Methanococcus voltae PS: one gene and its partner. The main gene of each other region encodes a partner of the protein of the gene in region 2 in a complex. Links are inferred from orthologs where the notes say so. Each region holds a gene or a part of one and is shown on either strand. Other genes may lie near its edges. The genes, in order: rpl12p and tuf.

Region 1 (10,004 bases), on a different replicon or contig from region 2:
AATGATTAGTAATATATATGAACTATGAATATAATATTAAAATGTAATAAGCAATTATATTAAATATTAATGGAGATGGTATTATTACTAAAAAATCCACTCGCAATAAAACCAACAATAAAGGTAATAATACATTTGAGATATCTGATTTGGATAATAAAGATAATAATCATAAGAAACCTAATAAAAATACTGAAACAAATAAAAAAAATAAAAAAATCAGTAGAAGTATTTTAGAATTTGTAATTTTCGTAGTACTGTTCTTTTTAATCTGGACACATGTTAATGTAGTTGTTTCCAATAGTATGTATCCAATAATGGAACGAGGGGACTTTGTTTTAGTTGAAAACGCCGGTTTTGAATTTGATTTAAACAATGTAAAGACTGGGGATGTAGTTATTTACGATGCGCACTGGGTTCCCGAATTGGGGAATTATCCTAACCAGTTAATAGTATATGAAAATTATAAGTATGGAATATACCCTGATAACGGAAATATTAGGCCTGTAATTCATAGGATTATTGGAAATTACACTGATAAAAATGGTAATATCTACTATATCATCAAAGGGGATAATAATCAGGATAGGGACCCCGAACTTGTCAAACCAGAGCAAATTAAGAAAAGAGCTTTATCTTGGAATGATAATTTATTTGTAATTCCTAAAGTGGGTTATTTATCAATATTTGTAAAAGAAAACGTTTTATTAGTTATATTCATTATTGGATTGTTATTTATTTACGAATATAGGAAAAGCATATTTAAAATGTTTAGTAAATAATAATATAATAAAATAATAAAATAATCAACAAAAAATAATTTAAAAAATAAATTAGACTAATTTAAATTAATTTAATTTTTATAATATCTCTTTTAAGTATTTCAATAATGACGGTGACTTTTTAACTGCCTTTAATGCTATTTTTGGAACATTCACATCATCTAAATCCCCTTCTATAGAATCTCCTATGGCGTTTAATTCTGTATCAGTTAATTGTTGAAGGATACTTTTATATTTTAAGTCATTATTGAGTAAATGTAAATATTTTTCGTGCCAAATTGTTTCATACTCTTTGATAGCTTCTTCGGACCAATTGTTCTGTTTAATACATTTTGCAGCTACTTCTCCAGCAATTAAACCGCAATCCATAGAAAGTGATATTCCACCACCAGTTAATGGACTAATCTGACCCGCAGCATCACCCACAACAATGAAACCTTCAGCATACGTTTTTTCAATAGGTCCTCCAACAGGTGCACCACCGCATTTAAATTCAACAGGTGTGGCATTTTCTAATCTTCCTTCAAGTATAGGATTAGTTATAAAATCATCTAAATACTCTAATGCACTCTTTTTACCCCCGATAATACCTAAACCTACGTTTACAGTATCTCCTTTTGGGAATATCCAGGCATAACCTTGTGGTGCAACGCCTCCAAAGTATAGCTCGAGCATTTTATCGTCAATACATTTTCCGTTTATCATTTCATATTCCGCACAAGAACATACTTCTTTAACATTCTTTTTAGATTTTAAACCAACCATCTCGGCCATGGAGCTTTCAACACCATCTGCAGCAATAACTATTTTGGTTCTTACTTTGTATTCTTCGCCCATATGATTGATAGTTATAACATATCCACTTCCTTCTTTTTCGATATTTGTAACTCTACTTTTTACGGCGATTTTAGTGCCTTGGTTTGCACTTCTGATTGCGAGGTGTTTATCGAATATTTTTCTTTCAACAACGTATCCATCAGTTTTTCCACCCCTAATTGCTATTACTTTACCGTTTGGTGCTATTATGTAACCACCGTCTAATGTGGTACGTACAAAACTTGGGTCTGCAGGTATCCCATATAATTCATCAATTTTAGGAACTGCTTCAGCACAACGTACTGGTTCACCTATTTCTTGTGATTTTTCTATTAATAGTGTTTTAGCTCCCATCTTTGAAGCATTATACGAAGCCATACTCCCCGCAGGTCCTGCGCCGATAACTACGACGTCGTAACTGTTAATTAGTGCCCTCATATTTATTCCTCCAAAGCATTTACTGGACATATTTCTTTACAAAGTTTACAACCTTTACACTTTTCGTTGTCGATTTCTATTTTATTTTCAATAAGTTCTATTGCATTCCTCGGACATATGCCAACGCATGCCCCACAGTAGCCACATTTTAAATTATTTACTTTCACAATATCCTCTCCCAATGTGAAAACAAAAATAACACATTATATATTAAATTAGATTATTATCGGTATTTAAGCTTATTCATATTTTTTCAATTTTCAATTTTCAATTTTCGTATTTTTTAATCTTAGTTTTTAAAAATGATAAATTGACACGAATACCCTGTTAGCTAAGCCAAGCAATATGTTGATGTAGTGAATTCAATAATACCTATTATTAAATGTCCTATATAATGTTTTATTTTTAATTTGAGTACTAATAAATTATAAATTTTATAAAATTTGTAGAATTCTTTAAATTACTTTTATATATTTATCCAACCTATGTTTTTATGCTTTTCTATTTTATTTAATAATTTAACCATTTAATTATATTTTATTTGTTAGAATATCCAAAATAATCTATTGTTTGTGGTTATAAGTGAAAATAAAAAAATAAAAAAATAAATCCTAATTAAAACAGTATTATAAATATAATTTAGAATTTAGTGGTCATATTCTGCGCTAATCTTGGTACTAACGCCATAGTAATGGCTTGCTTACATAAATCTTTCCTAACGATGTTTTCATCAGTAAGACGTCCTATTAAACCTATATTTTTACCTATTTCTGGATTATTGTATATTTTTCCTGCAATTTCTCCACATTCAACACCTTTTTCAATCCCTGAAAGTATTTCCTGAGGTATTTGAAATCCTGAAGATGTACCCACAGTATGTCTAAAACTATCGTAAATTACGCAAATATGGATGTCCAACTTTTTTTCACCAATTTCAACAATACCTGCTTCTAAACCTATACCATACATCGAAGAAGCTTTATCGTACGCTTCTTTTGCCCTATTGTACGCACCTTTAAATGTTTCATCGAATCCGATAGGCTGGTCAGATACTTTACTATCTGCATCTACTGAAGTTATCAAAACACTACCTACGGCACGACTTACGGCCTCCTGAGCTGCGCTAATTTTAACCGGATTCAAGGTACCTATAGAAGCCACTCTTAGCTGATGTCCTGCAGGACCTCCTCGTTGACTCATCGCCTTATTAAGGCATTCCTCATTTTCGCAGATTATAGCTCCAAATCGATATGTTTTTGCAGGTTTTCCACAAATTTCACAAACTTTATCCTCAAATGGACTTTTATTTTCTTCGTTTTTGTTCATTTTATCCCTCATACCTTGAATTATTAAATTATTATATTTTATAGGTATATCCTTATTATTTGACGTATTATTTGACATTTTATTTTAAATTTAGTTATGCTAATTATTATATAATAGTAATTAAAAAGGATATCGATAATAATATTGGATTATTTATATTTACTAATATTAGTATTCTAAAATTAGTGCCCTAAATATATTGTATTCTAAATAAATTAACTATTTATACTATTAAACAATGTAAAAATATGTATAATATATCAAAATATATAGAATATAGTTAAAATATAATAAAATAATTTATAAATAATTCCAAATAATAAACTAAAAAATAAAACAACAATATCCTCGAGGGATTTGATGAAATTGAATACTGAAAAGTTATTAATGATACCTGGACCTACAATGGTTCCAAACGAAGTTTTAAACACAATGTCCTTACCTATTATTGGGCATAGAACCGCAGATTATGGGGCACTTTTGGAAGATACAGTGGACAAAATGAAAAAAGTTTTCCAAACAAAACATGACGCTCACTTAATAACAGGTTCAGGAACTGCAGCAATGGATATGGCAATTTCAAACACCGTGGACAAAGGGGATAAAGTACTAAACATAGTAAATGGAAACTTTGGAGACAGGTTTTACAAAATTGCAAATACCTATAAAGCAAACACAATAAAGCTCGATAATGAATGGGGAGACATGGCAGATGTAGAAAAGGTTAAAGAAACACTCGAAGAAAACCCTGATACAAAAGTAGTTACCATCGTTCACAACGAGACATCAACGGGTGTAAAAAACCCTATCGAAGAGATTGGAAAAATAGTGAAAAAACACGACGCAATCTACATTGTAGATACAGTTTCTTCATTAGGTGGCGATTACGTAGATGTGGATAAATTTAACATCGACATTTGTGTAACAGGCTCCCAAAAATGTATTGCTGCACCTCCTGGAATGGCAGCTATCTCAGTAAATGACAAAGCTTGGGACGTTATCAATAATACCGAGACTAAATCATTCTATTTGGATATCAAAGCTTACCAGAAAAAATGGGACAGTAGTAAAGAAACACCTTACACACCATCAGTATCAATGACCTATTCAATGAATAAAGCTTTAGAGCTTGTACTTGACGAAGGTTTGGACAACAGATTCAAAAGACACGATAAATTCGCAGAAGCTACAAGAGCAGGTTTAGAAGCAATGGGTCTTGAATTATTCGCAAAAGAAAGAGCAAGGTCTGTAACAGTTACATCTGCTTTATACCCTGAAGGAATAAGTGACAAGGATTTCAGAGGAACTTTAAACAAAGATTACGACGTTTTAGTTGCAGGTGGTCAAGCTCACTTAAAAGGTAAAATCTTTAGAGTAGGACACATGGGTAGTGTAAAAGAGCACCATATATTAGGTACTTTAGCATTAATTGAAGCAGGTCTTAAAAAACTTGGATACAACGCAGGATGTGGCGTTGACGTAGCTAAAGATTACTTATTATAATAAATAAAATGATATGACCAATATATTAATTTATAAAAAAATAGAATTTAATTTTATTTTTTATTATATTATATTATATTATTTTTTTATTTCTTATTTTATTTTTATTTTATATTTACTTTTATTTTTATTTCTATTTTTAAATTAATTCTACAAAGTTTTCAATCATTTTTAAGCCGGATTTTCCACTTTTTTCAGGGTGAAACTGTGTAGCATATATATTATCTTTATTAACTGCACAGGTAAACTTTGTACCGTAATCACAAATACCTGCAATTATTTTTTCGTCAAAAGTTTTTACATAATATGAGTGGACAAAATAAAAGTAGTCATTGTCTTTTATTCCTTCAAATAATGGTATATCTTTGATTTGTTTGACGTTATTCCAACCCATATGTGGTATTTTTGGAACATTGGTAAATTTAACTACTTCTCCATTAAATACGCCTAATCCTGCTCCTTCACTTTCTTCACTTTTTTCAAATAATAACTGCATTCCAACACAGACGCCTAAAAAAGGTACTTTTCCAATATCTTGGGTAATTAACTCTTTTAAGTTTGAACAATTTGTATTTATTTTGTCACATACTTTTTCATCAAATTTAACAGCTTCTATATTCTTTACTGAATCTCCAAAGTTTCCTACGCCAGGTAATACAATTTTATCTGCGGATAATATAATTTCTGGGTCATTTGTAACTTTTACGTCCCTTTCGTAAATTGAAAATGCTTTTTCAATGCTTCTTAAGTTTCCTGCGTTATAATCGATAATGGCAATCATAATTTCACATGCACCTGTATAATTAGTTACTATATAATTTTCTAATAAATCAATAAAATAATGGACTTAACCTAAATTAAAATTAAATTACATAAAAAGTACACAATTATAGTATATATACATATTTTAATATCTCCCAATAATTGTTATTGTATTGATTTAATATGATGAAAATAAAAATTATTTAAAAAATATGCTGTAAAAATAAAAATATACAATTAGTAGTATGTTTTAAAAATGGATAAAATAGGTAATATGTATTAATATTTATTAGTAAAATTCTTCTTCAAGCTCTTTTAATGTAGTCAATATTTTGTTAAATGCAATATATGCGTCTTCAAATTTCTTCAAACCTGTTATAACAACTTTACCGCTACCAAATATTAATACTACAACTTTTGGGTCGCTTAATCTGTATACTAAACCCGGGAATTGCTCTGGTTCGTATTCAGTACATTCTAATGTCGAAATATCATCTAAGTTAGGTTCCATGCCCAATTCGGTTGTAGCAACCATGTTTTGAACGTTAACTTCTGGATTTTCAATTAATTCCATACCTGCTTCTTTAAGCTCTGCAATTATCTTTTTAATAGCTATTACTGCTTCTTCCTTATTTTTAGCACCAGTACAGTTTAATTTACCGCTTCTAAATATTAATAATGCAACTTTTGGGTCGCTTAATCTACAAACTAAACCCGGGAATTGCTCTGGCTCATATTCTGCGTTGTCTAAAACATCTGCAGCATATTCTAAGTCTATATCTGTTCCTATCTGTGTTGAAACTACCACATTAACAATTTTTATTTCAGGTTCCATAGCTCTCACCTATATTACATATAATATAAGTTTTATTTATATAGTATATAAAGGTATTTATATACTTTTTATAATTTATTAAATATAAGTCCCAATTATATTATATTATATTACACCCTATTCTATTATATTCTATTAAATATGCAGAAAATAGTTACTAAATATGTGATATATAACTATATTTAAATTTATAAATATATTTTTATATTAATATATATAATTATAATCTGTAAGATGATATAAAAAATAGTTTAATAATATTAAATGTTCCAAATTAACAAGTTTTATCATATGATTTATTAAAAAGAATAAGAGTATTCGGATTTAATTTAATTATCCGAATAAAGCGCCTAAACCAGCTGCTGCTGCAGCACCGTTGTCTTCTTTTTTCTCTTCTTTTTTCTCTTCTTTAGGAGCTTCAGCTGCTGCAGGAGCTGCTGCAACTGCAACAGGAGCTGCTGCTGCTTTTGCAATAGCTTCTTCAATGTCTACTCCTTCTAAAGCAGCAACTAATGCTTTAACTCTTGCATCGTCTGCTTCTACACCAGCAGCGGTTAAAACTGCTTTAACTGCATCTTCTGTGATTTCTTTATCTGCTGAGTTTAATAATAAAGCTGCGTATATGTATTCCATAAAGTACACCTCAAATACTAATAATTTACTTAGTTTTGTGTTTTTATAATTATTAGTTTTCAGATAATCTATTGAAGTATATATATTTTTTCAATATATACCTTAGATTTTTTTTAAATCGTTATTTTTCCTATAATTATATTTCTATAATCAAATATATTAAATTTATTCATATGATATACTAAAAAATTGAAGATTTTAGAATAATAATCCCATACCTACTGATGCAGGAGCTTCTTCTTTCTTCTCTTCTTCAGCTGCAGGAGCTTCTTCAGCTGCAGGAGCTGATTCTACTTCTGAACCACTTACCATTCCTTTTAATTCATCATCTAAAGCATCTTCACCAGCTAATTTAGCAACTGCTAACATTTGAGCGGTAGCTTTTCCTAATATAGCGTCTGAGGTTTCTGATGTTAAGAATGCGCCTTCAATTGATACAGCCTTAGCATTGGAGAATGCTTTTTGTACGATTGTTTCAATTGTAGCTGATGTTGGAATAACTGCATTAACGGATAAGTTAAATGCACCAGTGTAAGCACTTTGTAATTTAGCGAGGAATTCATCCTCATCAATTTTTAATATTTCAGGGTCGTATACAATTCCATCTTCGTAAACGCCTAATACATTTAAACCTACTTCCATAGGTTTAATATCTAATTTTGATAATACCACGGCTAATTTAGCGGATACTACATCTCCTTCTTTAGCAACGATTGTATCTTCTTTGATACCAATTTTACCTTTTTCGATTGCAGCAGGTAAACCTACAGCTTTCAATTCACTTAAAAATGGTCCTGGTGGCATACCTGTTGAACCAGCTTTAATTTCAATATCACAAGGTGCAGTAGCTCCAGCTTTAATTGGCGCAGGGCTTTTGCTCTCGTTAAGAGTCTTGTAGAGTTTGAATGGGTTCATTTCGGTTGCAATAAGTGCAGCACCTTTTTCCATACAATCAATTAATTTTGTGAATGAAGGATTACCTGTTTCCTCAGCGACTTCTTCAATCGCTCTTTTCATTAACGTATTTCTTGACATTTTCAAAGTCATTGAGTCTCTGATTGTGTCTCTAATTTCTTGAAGTTGAACTGAAGGAACTTCCATCATATCGATAAGAGCAATTACATTACCACTTTTAAGTAATTCTTTCAATGAGTTAACTTCATCTACTTTCCAAGAGGCAATCTTATGTTCAAATTTTACTTCACTCATAATCTCAACCCCTCTACTTTTCTATAGGCGCAGAAGCACCCATTGTAAGTTTTGTAAATGCGTTTTTAACGTGATAAAGTCCTTTTTCATACTTTCTAGCAACAGTATTTAATACTGCTTCAATATTTGCTGCAAGTTCTTCATCACTCATTGATTCTTTACCTACGTAAACCTGGAAAAATGCTTTATCCCTTGTGTTAATGCTAATGGTTTTACCAAATCTTTCAACCAAAGGTTTAAGGTTTGCATTAGCAGGAACAGGTTGTGGCATTTTACCTCTAGGACCTAAAACGGCACCTAATGATTTACCTACGATAGGCATCATATCAGCTTGTGCAATAAAGAACTGGTTTGCGTTAGCTAATTTCTTAGCTTGCTTTTTATTTTTTCCTAATTCTTCTAATTCTTCCTGTCTTATTACAGTGAGGCCCATGCTTTCAGCTTGAGCAGCTAAATCTCCTTTAGCAATCACAGCAATGTTGATTTCTTTTCCTAAACCACTTGGGAGAACGATTTGTTGTTTCATCCTGTTTTCAGGTCTTGACAAATCAAGCTCTTTAAGGTTTATGATAAGGTCAACAGACTGTGTGAAGTTTCGCGGCTTTGCTGAATTTCGAGCCTCCTTCACTGCGTTTATTATTTTTACACTGTCCATTGTGTAGCCTCCTGTAATTGTTATATGACTTCTCAGTCTTAACATGGAGCAAATCTAATATTGATTAACTATTATATAAATATTACTACGATAAAAATAAAATTTAAATGTTTTAAATGTTTTAAATGTTTTAAAAATTTTTAAAGAAATAATATTGTATAATGCTATTGTCGTTAAACTATATATAGAAATTTGTAGTATGGGTAATAAAAAATATTAAAAAATAAAAAAATATAAATTTAATTAATAAATATTTCGCCTTTATTTATTTTATCTGCAGTAGTGTAAGCGTCGTAAATCGCATATATGTAAACAATAGGTAATAATATAAATCCAATTAAGAAGAACAATAAAAATCCTGAGATTAAACCAGCTATAAGTAACAATATACCTTTTTTAATCTGGCCGTTGTACATTTGACCTGCACCAACAATTAAAAAGGACAAAATACCTGCTAAAATGGGATTTTTCTGGTTTATAACGTCTACCATTTTTTCACCAACAATGTTTAAAAATGTAAATATTTAACTATTTAATAGTACAAATTTATTTAATTTATGGATTAAATAGCTTTCTATTTAATATTTTTACATCACAATTTAATGTACAATATTATCATTTTAAAGACTTAATAAATTAAAAAAATAGTATATATGGAGAGTTATAACTCAATATATGTATTAAAATACGTGGATTATAAATTTTTTAATCCTTCATCACATAACTTGATTAAATCGCTTAAACTTTCTTTTAAAATCTCAACTGCACTAGTTCCTTCAGCAGTTTTTAAAACTAAAACTGGGTTTGAGATATATTTACCACTTTCAGGGTCTAAAACCGGGTGCTCAACGTTGTATGAAGCCATTATTACATTTTCTTTTACTAACATTATATCTTTTAATATGTTAGGTAACGAATGGTCTTCGTTTTTTAATTCAAATTCAAGGTAGTTTTCCGTTTGCTTTATAATTTTAATCATGTTTTCACCAATATGGTTTATGGTTATATAGCGTAATTATAAAAAATTTTAAAATTGTAATATAAT
Region 2 (7,669 bases):
TTTATATTCTATTTTTATAAAATTTATAAAATTTCCATAATAAGTTCAAAACTATTTTAAAAAAGCTCATTTAAAGATAATACACCGTATTTACTATGAAATACGGTCACAACATACACTGCAATTACTGTGAATTGCAGTATAATTAATCATTGATTTCATAGTATATAAAGATTAATATCAAAACATATCAAATTTAAATAAGGTACTCGAATATACGAGAGTTATAAAATTAATTATGAAATAATATACTAATAAAATAATAATGGTAATAATAAAAATACTGTAATGATAAGATAATAAAATAAAAACTAAAATAATTTAAAAAGAAAAAGGTTATTGAAATCCCATAAAGGGAAAACAATATTTTTCATGGCTTATGAAATATTAATTATTTTTAAAAAAAGCCTTCAATTCTTGGAATCAAACATCTTTAAGTACTAACTATTCAATTAGTTTCTTAATTCGATTTCAATTTGAACGGTTTCAGGAATTCTTACTTTCATGATGTGTTTCATGGTTCTTTCGTCAGCTTCGATGTCGATAACTCTTTTGTGAATTTTCATTGTCCATCTGTCGAATGATGATGAACCTTCACCGTCGGTTGACTTCCTTGTTGTAACTTTTAATGTTTTTGTTGGTAATGGAATTGGACCTGCTAAATCAACACCTGTTTTTTCAGCGATTGCTTTAATTTGGTCACATACACCGTCTAATTCTGTATGTTTTGTACTTGATAATTTTATTCTTGCTTTTTGCATAATTTAGCCTCATTTAAGGTATGTAATGAATTGTATAATAAATATAATAATTATAAGAATTATAATTAAAAAATTAAAAATTAAATAATTAGAATTAATCTAATTATTTGTTTTTAGCTACAACTTTAATAGCCATACCAGCTGCTACAGTCATACCCATATCTCTAATAGCGAATCTACCGAGTTGTGGAATTTCTTTAACGTTTTCAATAACCATTGGTTTTGTTGGTATTAATTTAACGATTGCAGCGTCACCAGCTTTTAAGAAGTCTGGGTTTTCTTCTAAAACTTCACCAGTTGCAGGGTTTAACTTTTTGCTTAACTCTGCAAAGGTACATGCAATCTGTGATGTGTGTGCGTGGAATACTGGTGTGTATCCTGCTGTGATAACTGAAGGGTGTTGTAAAACAACAATTTGAGCGTCAAATTCAGCTGCAACTGATGGTGCGTTGTCAACTGGACCTAAAACGTCTCCTCTTTTGATGTCTTTTTTACCTACACCTCTTACGTTGAAACCAATGTTGTCTCCTGGTTCTGCTGAAGGTAACTGTTCGTGGTGCATTTCCACTGTTTTAACTTCTCCTACTGAGCCTGAAGGTTCAAATACAACTTTGTCTCCTGGTCTGATGATACCTGTTTCAACTCTACCAACTGGAACTGTACCTACACCAGTGATTGAGTAAACATCTTGGATAGGTAATCTCAATGGTAAGTTTGTTGGTTTTTGAGGAGGTTGGAATGAGTCAATAACTTGAGCAATTGTAGGACCCTTGTACCATTTTGTGTTTTCTGATTTTTTGAATACGTTGTCACCGTGTAATGAAGCTACAGGGATGAAAGGTACGTTGTCAGGGTTGTAACCTAACATTTTTAATAACTCTTCGCTTAACATTTTCTTCATAGCGTTGTAGTCAGCTTCGTTGAAGTTAACTGTATCCATTTTGTTAATTGCAACAGCTAATTGGTTTACACCTAATGTTCTGATTAAGAAGATGTGTTCTCTTGTTTGTGGCTGAATACCGTTGTTGTGGTCATCTACGTTAACAACTAAAACAGCTGCGTCAGCTTGTGAAGCACCGGTAATCATGTTTTTAATGAAGTCTCTGTGGCCTGGGCAGTCTACGATTGTTACTTCGTATTTGTCGGTAGGGAATTTTTTGTGAGCGATGTCAATTGTAACACCTCTCTCTCTTTCTTCTTTTAAACCGTCCATAACGTAAGCAAATTCGAATCCAGCTTTACCTTTTTCTTCAGCTTCTCTTCTTAATCTTGTAATTACCTGAGGGTCGATAGCTCCACCGTCTAATAATAATCTTCCTACTGTGGTTGATTTACCAGCATCAACGTGTCCGATAAATGCAACGTTCAATATTGGTTTTTCTTTTGCCATATTGTCACCTGTATTTATTCTTGTTTTATTTGATTTTTGTAAGTATAATTTATCTTATCAAGAGATTTCTAAATAAGTATAATTTGTAATATGATAGTAAAAATGAGTATATATATTTTATGGTATATTGTTAAAATCTTTTGGATTTTTCAAAATTAATCATGATTAATCGTGTAAGATTTTTGTACCCTAATTATAATTTTACTCAATTTCACTATTTTTAAATAAGTACATATGAATTAATTGATATTATAAATCCATAATAATTATATTGCAAATTATTATAATCAATTATAAGTTCACTATATTAATTCATATGTAATTATCCTATTTTATAATTATTCTGGTTATTCTAATTATTTTAATTATTCTGTTTTTAAACCTTTTCTTGACCTGATTTGTTGAACAATCTTAGGTTGTATTTCTGCAGGTACCTTTTCGAATCCTGAGAATTCAACGGACCATAAACATCTACCTTGGGTAGCCCCTCTGATTGCACCAGCGAATCCGAACATTTCAGCAACAGGAACGCTACCTTTAATAATTGACATGTCACCTTCTTGTTCCATATCAACGATTTGGCCTCTTCTGTTGTTGATTTCTTTCATACCATCACCCATGTAATCTTGTGGTGTGTTGATATATACTTTTTGCATAGGTTCTAATAATACTGGTTTAGCTTGTGTAATAGCGTCTCTAACACCGAATCTTACCGCAGGAATAATTTGTGCTGGACCTCTGTGGATTGCATCTTCGTGGAAAGTTGCATCCATTAATTTAACTTTTACACCTTGAACTTTCTCAGCAGCTAAAGGACCGTTTCTTACAGCTTCTTTGAAACCTTCGATAATTAACTCTCTAGCTTCGTCTAACTGTACGATACCTCTAGTTAAGTTTGTGATTAAGTTACCGCCCATGATTGACATAACTTTTTTAGCTTCGTCTTTTGGTAAACCAGCTTCTACAAACTTACCTTCTGCTTCTGATGAGATTTTTCTCTTGAAGTCTTCATCTTTTAAGTCGCCTTTAACATATGCTTGGTATACACTGTCTTCTAAAGGTTCTACGATGAAGTACAATTTGTTGTGTTTGTTTGGTGATTTTCCTTCAATTTCAGGGCTTGTACCGTTGATTGTTTCTCTGTAAACAACGATTGGTTCACCAACATCAACTTCGATACCTGTATCTCTGCCGATTTTTGTGTTTGTGATAACTTCGATGTGGAGTTCACCCATACCGCTGATTAAGTGTTCACCGGTTTCCTCGTTGATTTCCACTCTAACTGTGTTATCTTCTCTTGCGATTTGTCTTAATACTTCGATTAATTTTGGCAAGTCTTTTGTGTTTTTAGCTTCGATAGCAACTGTAATAACAGGTTCACTTACGTGTGATAAACCTTCGAAAGCTTGTTCCATTTTGTTTGAGAATGCTGAAACAGTTTCCCCTGCTGTTGCTTCTTTTAAACCTGTAATAGCACAGATGTTACCTGCTGAAATACTTGGTACCTGAACTCTTTCTGCACCCATGAAAACTGAAACTTGTTGAGCTCTTGCTTTTTGTTCTGCACCAACTAAAAACAATTCGTCACCTTGTTTCATTCTTCCTGAGAACAATCTGCATGCTGAGATAGCTCCTGCGTGTTTATCAACGATAATTTTTGTGATAACACCTGCTAAAGGACCGTTAGGGTCACAGGTCATCATTGATTTACCAATTTCTGACTCAATGTCACCTTTCCAAATGTTTGGAATTCTGTACTTTTGAGCGTCAACTGGGTTTGGTAAGTGTTTGATAACCATATCTAAACATACTTCGTGTAAAGGTGCTTTGTCAGCTAATTCTTTTTGTCTTTCATCGTTACAGAAATCAATGATATCTTTGAATGAAATACCTGATTTTTGCATGTATGGTACTGAAATAGCCCAGTTGTTGTAAGCTGAACCAAATGCTACTTTACCACCCATAACGTCGCATAACCATTCTTTTTTGAACTCTTCAGGAGCCATCTTTTCGATTAAAACGTTAACTTCTGCGATGATTTTCATAAACCTTCCTTGTAATTCTTCAGGAGTTAATTTTAACTCGTTGATTAATCTGTCAACTTTGTTTATGAATAATACAGGTTTAACTTTTTCTTTTAAAGCTTGTCTTAAAACTGTTTCAGTTTGTGGCATTACACCTTCTACTGCACAGCATACAACGATAGCACCATCGATAGCTCTCATTGCTCTTGTAACGTCACCACCGAAGTCAACGTGACCTGGTGTGTCGATTAAGTTAATTAAGTGTTCTCCGGTTTCTGACTGGTGAACCATTGACACGTTAGCAGCGTAGATTGTAATACCTCTTGCTGCTTCTTCTTCATCAAAGTCTAAAGCAAGTTGGTCCCCTGCTAATTCTTTTGATATCATACCAGCACCTGCTAAGAGGTTGTCTGATAATGTTGTTTTACCGTGGTCGATGTGTGCACAGATACCGATGTTTCTGATTTTATCGTGGGTTTCCATTAAACTGGTAACCTTTTCTACCATTTTTGCTCTTCTTCCCATTATTTCACCGAATCGAATAATTGATTTTGAAGTTTGAAGAATTATATTTTATTATACTTTTATTATAAATTTAATTTTATAATACATTAGTTAATCTAAGTACAATAATTATTAATATAACCAGTTTAGAATTATTTATCAATTTTATTAATCATATATTAATTAAATGTTAATTAACAAATAATTCATACTTTAAGATTATTGATAAATTATTTAAGATTACAATTTCAACATTTACGAATAAATTGAAAAGAATTATTATAATCATAAATGATGTATCATTTAATACGACTATAATATAATTATTGCATAATTACAAAATTCTAAAGATAAAGAAATGGATATAACTCAATATCTCAATTATCTTGCTGATTGAGCAACTCTTTCTTTTTCTTCTTTTTTCTTTACAGCAAAGCTTTTTTGCATGTCTGCTTTTGAAGCTGAGATTATTTCATCAGCTAAACAGTTTGCAAGTGATTTTTTGTTTTTTCTTGCTGAATTTAAGGTACCTAATGAGATGTTTCTTATAGCAGTGTCTAATCTTCTTACAGGTGAAACGTCAACTGATTGTAAGAATGCGATACCACCGTATGAAATTCTTGTTGTTTCTTCTCTAGGTCCTGCGTTTTCTAAAGCATCAACTAAAACTTGAACAGGGTTTTCCTTTGTTCTTTTTGCGATGATTTCTAAGGCTTCTTCCATAACTGCTAAAGCTTCGTATTTTTTACCAGTATTTGTTTGTTCAGCCATTAATTTATTTAAAACTCTTTCTACAATGTTCATTTTTGATTTATCGAACATTTTCTTTGAGTATCTTCCTGCGGTGTGAGGTACTAAAACAGGTTCTAAGCTAATGTATGACCTTAAGCTTGGATCTTTAACTGTAACAGCTTCACAATCCCATTTATTGAACAATTTAATTTCCAAAATTTCACCGTCCATTGTTATTTTTGTGATTTGTGATTTTGTTTTCCGAATGTTTTTCCGAATTTATTGATAATTATAAATTATTAATCTTAAATTAAGTATTAAGTTAAAGAAATTTAAAATTAAAAGTATTACTAAGATTAAATAAGGTTAAATAAAATTAAAACTTATTTAATGAACTTATCTTTTAACTTTTTCTTGTTTACCTTTAACTAATTCTCTGATTGAGTTTTTACCAACCATTACAACTTTATATCTTACTCCAGGAATATCCCCTTTAGCTTGACCTGTTGGACCACCGATTCCTTCGATAACTACTTCGTCGTGCTCGTCGATGAAGTTGATAGCGTGGTTACCTGGTGCAAATGCGGTAATAACTTTTCCGTTTTTAATTAATTGAACTTTTACACATTTTCTGATAGCAGAGTTAGGTTGTTTTGCTTCGAGACCTACTTTCTCAACAACAATACCTCTTCCCATTGGAGCACCTTCTAATGGGTCAGCTTTTAATTTTAAGCCTAATTCTCTGTTAACGAATTTGTACTGGTGCCATTTGCTTTCTTTTCTTTTTAAGAATAATTTTCTACCTGCAAATTCTCCTCTTGGAGCTTTACTTCCTGCCATTTAATCACCTATGACTAGCATATTCATAATTTTCCAATCGATTATATTATTGCATTATAATTTATTAGATTATAATTTATTATATTATTAAATTAATTATTAATAGTATAATTATATAACAACTAAAAATTTTAATAAATAAATTCAATCGATTTTAAATTCTTAAATTATTCTGCATTTTGTGTTTCGGTAGCTTCAGGAGCTTTTACAGCTTCAGCTTCAGGTTTAACTTCAGGTTTAACCTCTTCAGCTTTTACTGGTGCTTCCTCTTTTTTAGCAACCTTTTTATTGTCTTTTCTCAATCCTGCGATAACTTTGATGTTTTTAACACCGGAAAGTCTACTAACCAAGTCAACTGCGGAATCAATTTTCTTTCCTTTGTCTCCGATAATAGCCCTTCTTAATTTAGGGTGGATTCTTAAGTATACTACTAAATCGTCACCGAATTTTTTAGTCCAAACATCTTCTAATTCCACAGGTGCGAATATGTTTCTAATAAATTGTTTTACATCGTCGGAATATTCAATTAAATCGATTTTTCTGCCAAATTTTTCGGTTGCGTTTCTTACGTTTTCTCCACCTTTTCCAATAGCAGCACCGATATCTCCTTCCTTGATAACGAATGTAATTTTTTCCTCATCAGCTACTGAATCAATGACATCTGCGCCAGTCATTTTTTCAAATAAACTGATTCTCATTATATCTTCTGTATTAAGTTTAATTCTCATAAAACATCACCTGAATTATTCTTTGTTTAAGTTTAAAATAGATGAGTTACCAGGTTCCATTACCACTAATGCGGATACAGGGAATGGTTTACCACAAATAGCTCCGAGTTCAAGTGATGTGGCATCGTGTACGAATAATTTAACGCCTGATAATTTAGTATAATATTCTAAATCTGCCATAACGTCTTTCGCACAATTACCTGCAACAATTAATAATTGCCCTTCACCGTGTTTTACGTTCTTAACAGCTTGTTTTGTACCTAATACTACCTTACCAGTATCTACAGCTACTCTGATTGCTCTGTTGATATCCATAATTTACCTCCTTCTCAGTTTTCTCCAGAGGGGTGTTTCTTTCCGATGCTATTCGCAATTTAGAAAAAAAGTCCTCCAATTAATAAATTACAAAGTTTTAATTTATTAATCGATTAATCATTTTGTTGTACAAAAATATATTTGTACGGTTTTGACTAATACGAAATATTTAATAGTAATACGTTATTTTTATACTTTTGCATAGTTCAAAATTTTTAAAATAACAAACTGTGAAATTACAAATAAATAAAACATACGAAATACATATTAAAAATGGATTAAAAAAATAATAAATAATAATATAGAATTATTTAAAATATATAATTATTTAATTAAATATTACCTTCTTCGTATTCTCTTTTAATTCCAACGTTT

Evidence for each region.
Region 1: the proteins of tuf (region 2) and rpl12p are in contact, whole or in part, in a crystal structure (PDB 3WY9), measured with the Pyrococcus horikoshii proteins. The link is inferred for Methanococcus voltae PS from one-to-one orthologs. Residues at the interface, in WP_010885563.1 of Pyrococcus horikoshii: Lys125, Glu126, Phe129, Arg132, Thr133, Lys165, Leu166, Thr169, Lys324, Gln326, Leu359, Ala360, Ile369, Glu372, Ile384, Ile422, Ser423, Gln425; in WP_010886059.1 of Pyrococcus horikoshii: Glu96, Glu97, Leu100, Leu103, Ser104, Ala105, Leu106, Phe107, Gly108.

What each region holds. Positions count from the first base shown.
Region 1 is NZ_JANUCQ010000002.1:482,644-492,647, reverse strand. The notes cover bases 5,446-8,156. They hold rpl12p (50S ribosomal protein P1), read right to left. Parts: upstream 7,096-8,156; coding sequence 6,796-7,095; downstream 5,446-6,795. Other genes in these bases: M2325_RS05470 (50S ribosomal protein L10), read right to left, coding at 7,294-8,156; M2325_RS05480 (TATA-box-binding protein), read right to left, coding at 5,917-6,462; hisH (imidazole glycerol phosphate synthase subunit HisH), read right to left, coding at 5,446-5,646. Outside these bases: M2325_RS05510 (S24/S26 family peptidase), read left to right, coding at 150-782; M2325_RS05505 (geranylgeranyl reductase family protein), read right to left, coding at 861-2,036; M2325_RS05500 (4Fe-4S binding protein), read right to left, coding at 2,039-2,203; yjjX (inosine/xanthosine triphosphatase), read right to left, coding at 2,676-3,362; M2325_RS05490 (pyridoxal-phosphate-dependent aminotransferase family protein), read left to right, coding at 3,723-4,865; more of hisH, read right to left, coding at 5,005-5,445; more of M2325_RS05470, read right to left, coding at 8,157-8,304; M2325_RS05465 (50S ribosomal protein L1), read right to left, coding at 8,318-8,959; M2325_RS05460 (DUF4870 domain-containing protein), read right to left, coding at 9,199-9,450; M2325_RS05455 (DNA-directed RNA polymerase subunit L), read right to left, coding at 9,654-9,938. UniProt on the Methanocaldococcus jannaschii protein: Forms part of the ribosomal stalk, playing a central role in the interaction of the ribosome with GTP-bound translation factors.
Region 2 is NZ_JANUCQ010000001.1:356,614-364,282, reverse strand. Bases 9-2,882 are described here. They hold tuf (translation elongation factor EF-1 subunit alpha), read right to left. Parts: upstream 2,152-2,882; coding sequence 865-2,151; downstream 9-864. Other genes in these bases: M2325_RS01810 (elongation factor EF-2), read right to left, coding at 2,517-2,882; rpsJ (30S ribosomal protein S10), read right to left, coding at 453-761. Also shown: more of M2325_RS01810, read right to left, coding at 2,883-4,700; M2325_RS01805 (30S ribosomal protein S7), read right to left, coding at 5,061-5,627; M2325_RS01800 (30S ribosomal protein S12), read right to left, coding at 5,808-6,251; M2325_RS01795 (NusA-like transcription termination signal-binding factor), read right to left, coding at 6,419-6,979; M2325_RS01790 (50S ribosomal protein L30e), read right to left, coding at 6,995-7,294; rpoA2 (DNA-directed RNA polymerase subunit A''), read right to left, coding at 7,627-7,669. UniProt on the Methanocaldococcus jannaschii protein: GTP hydrolase that promotes the GTP-dependent binding of aminoacyl-tRNA to the A-site of ribosomes during protein biosynthesis.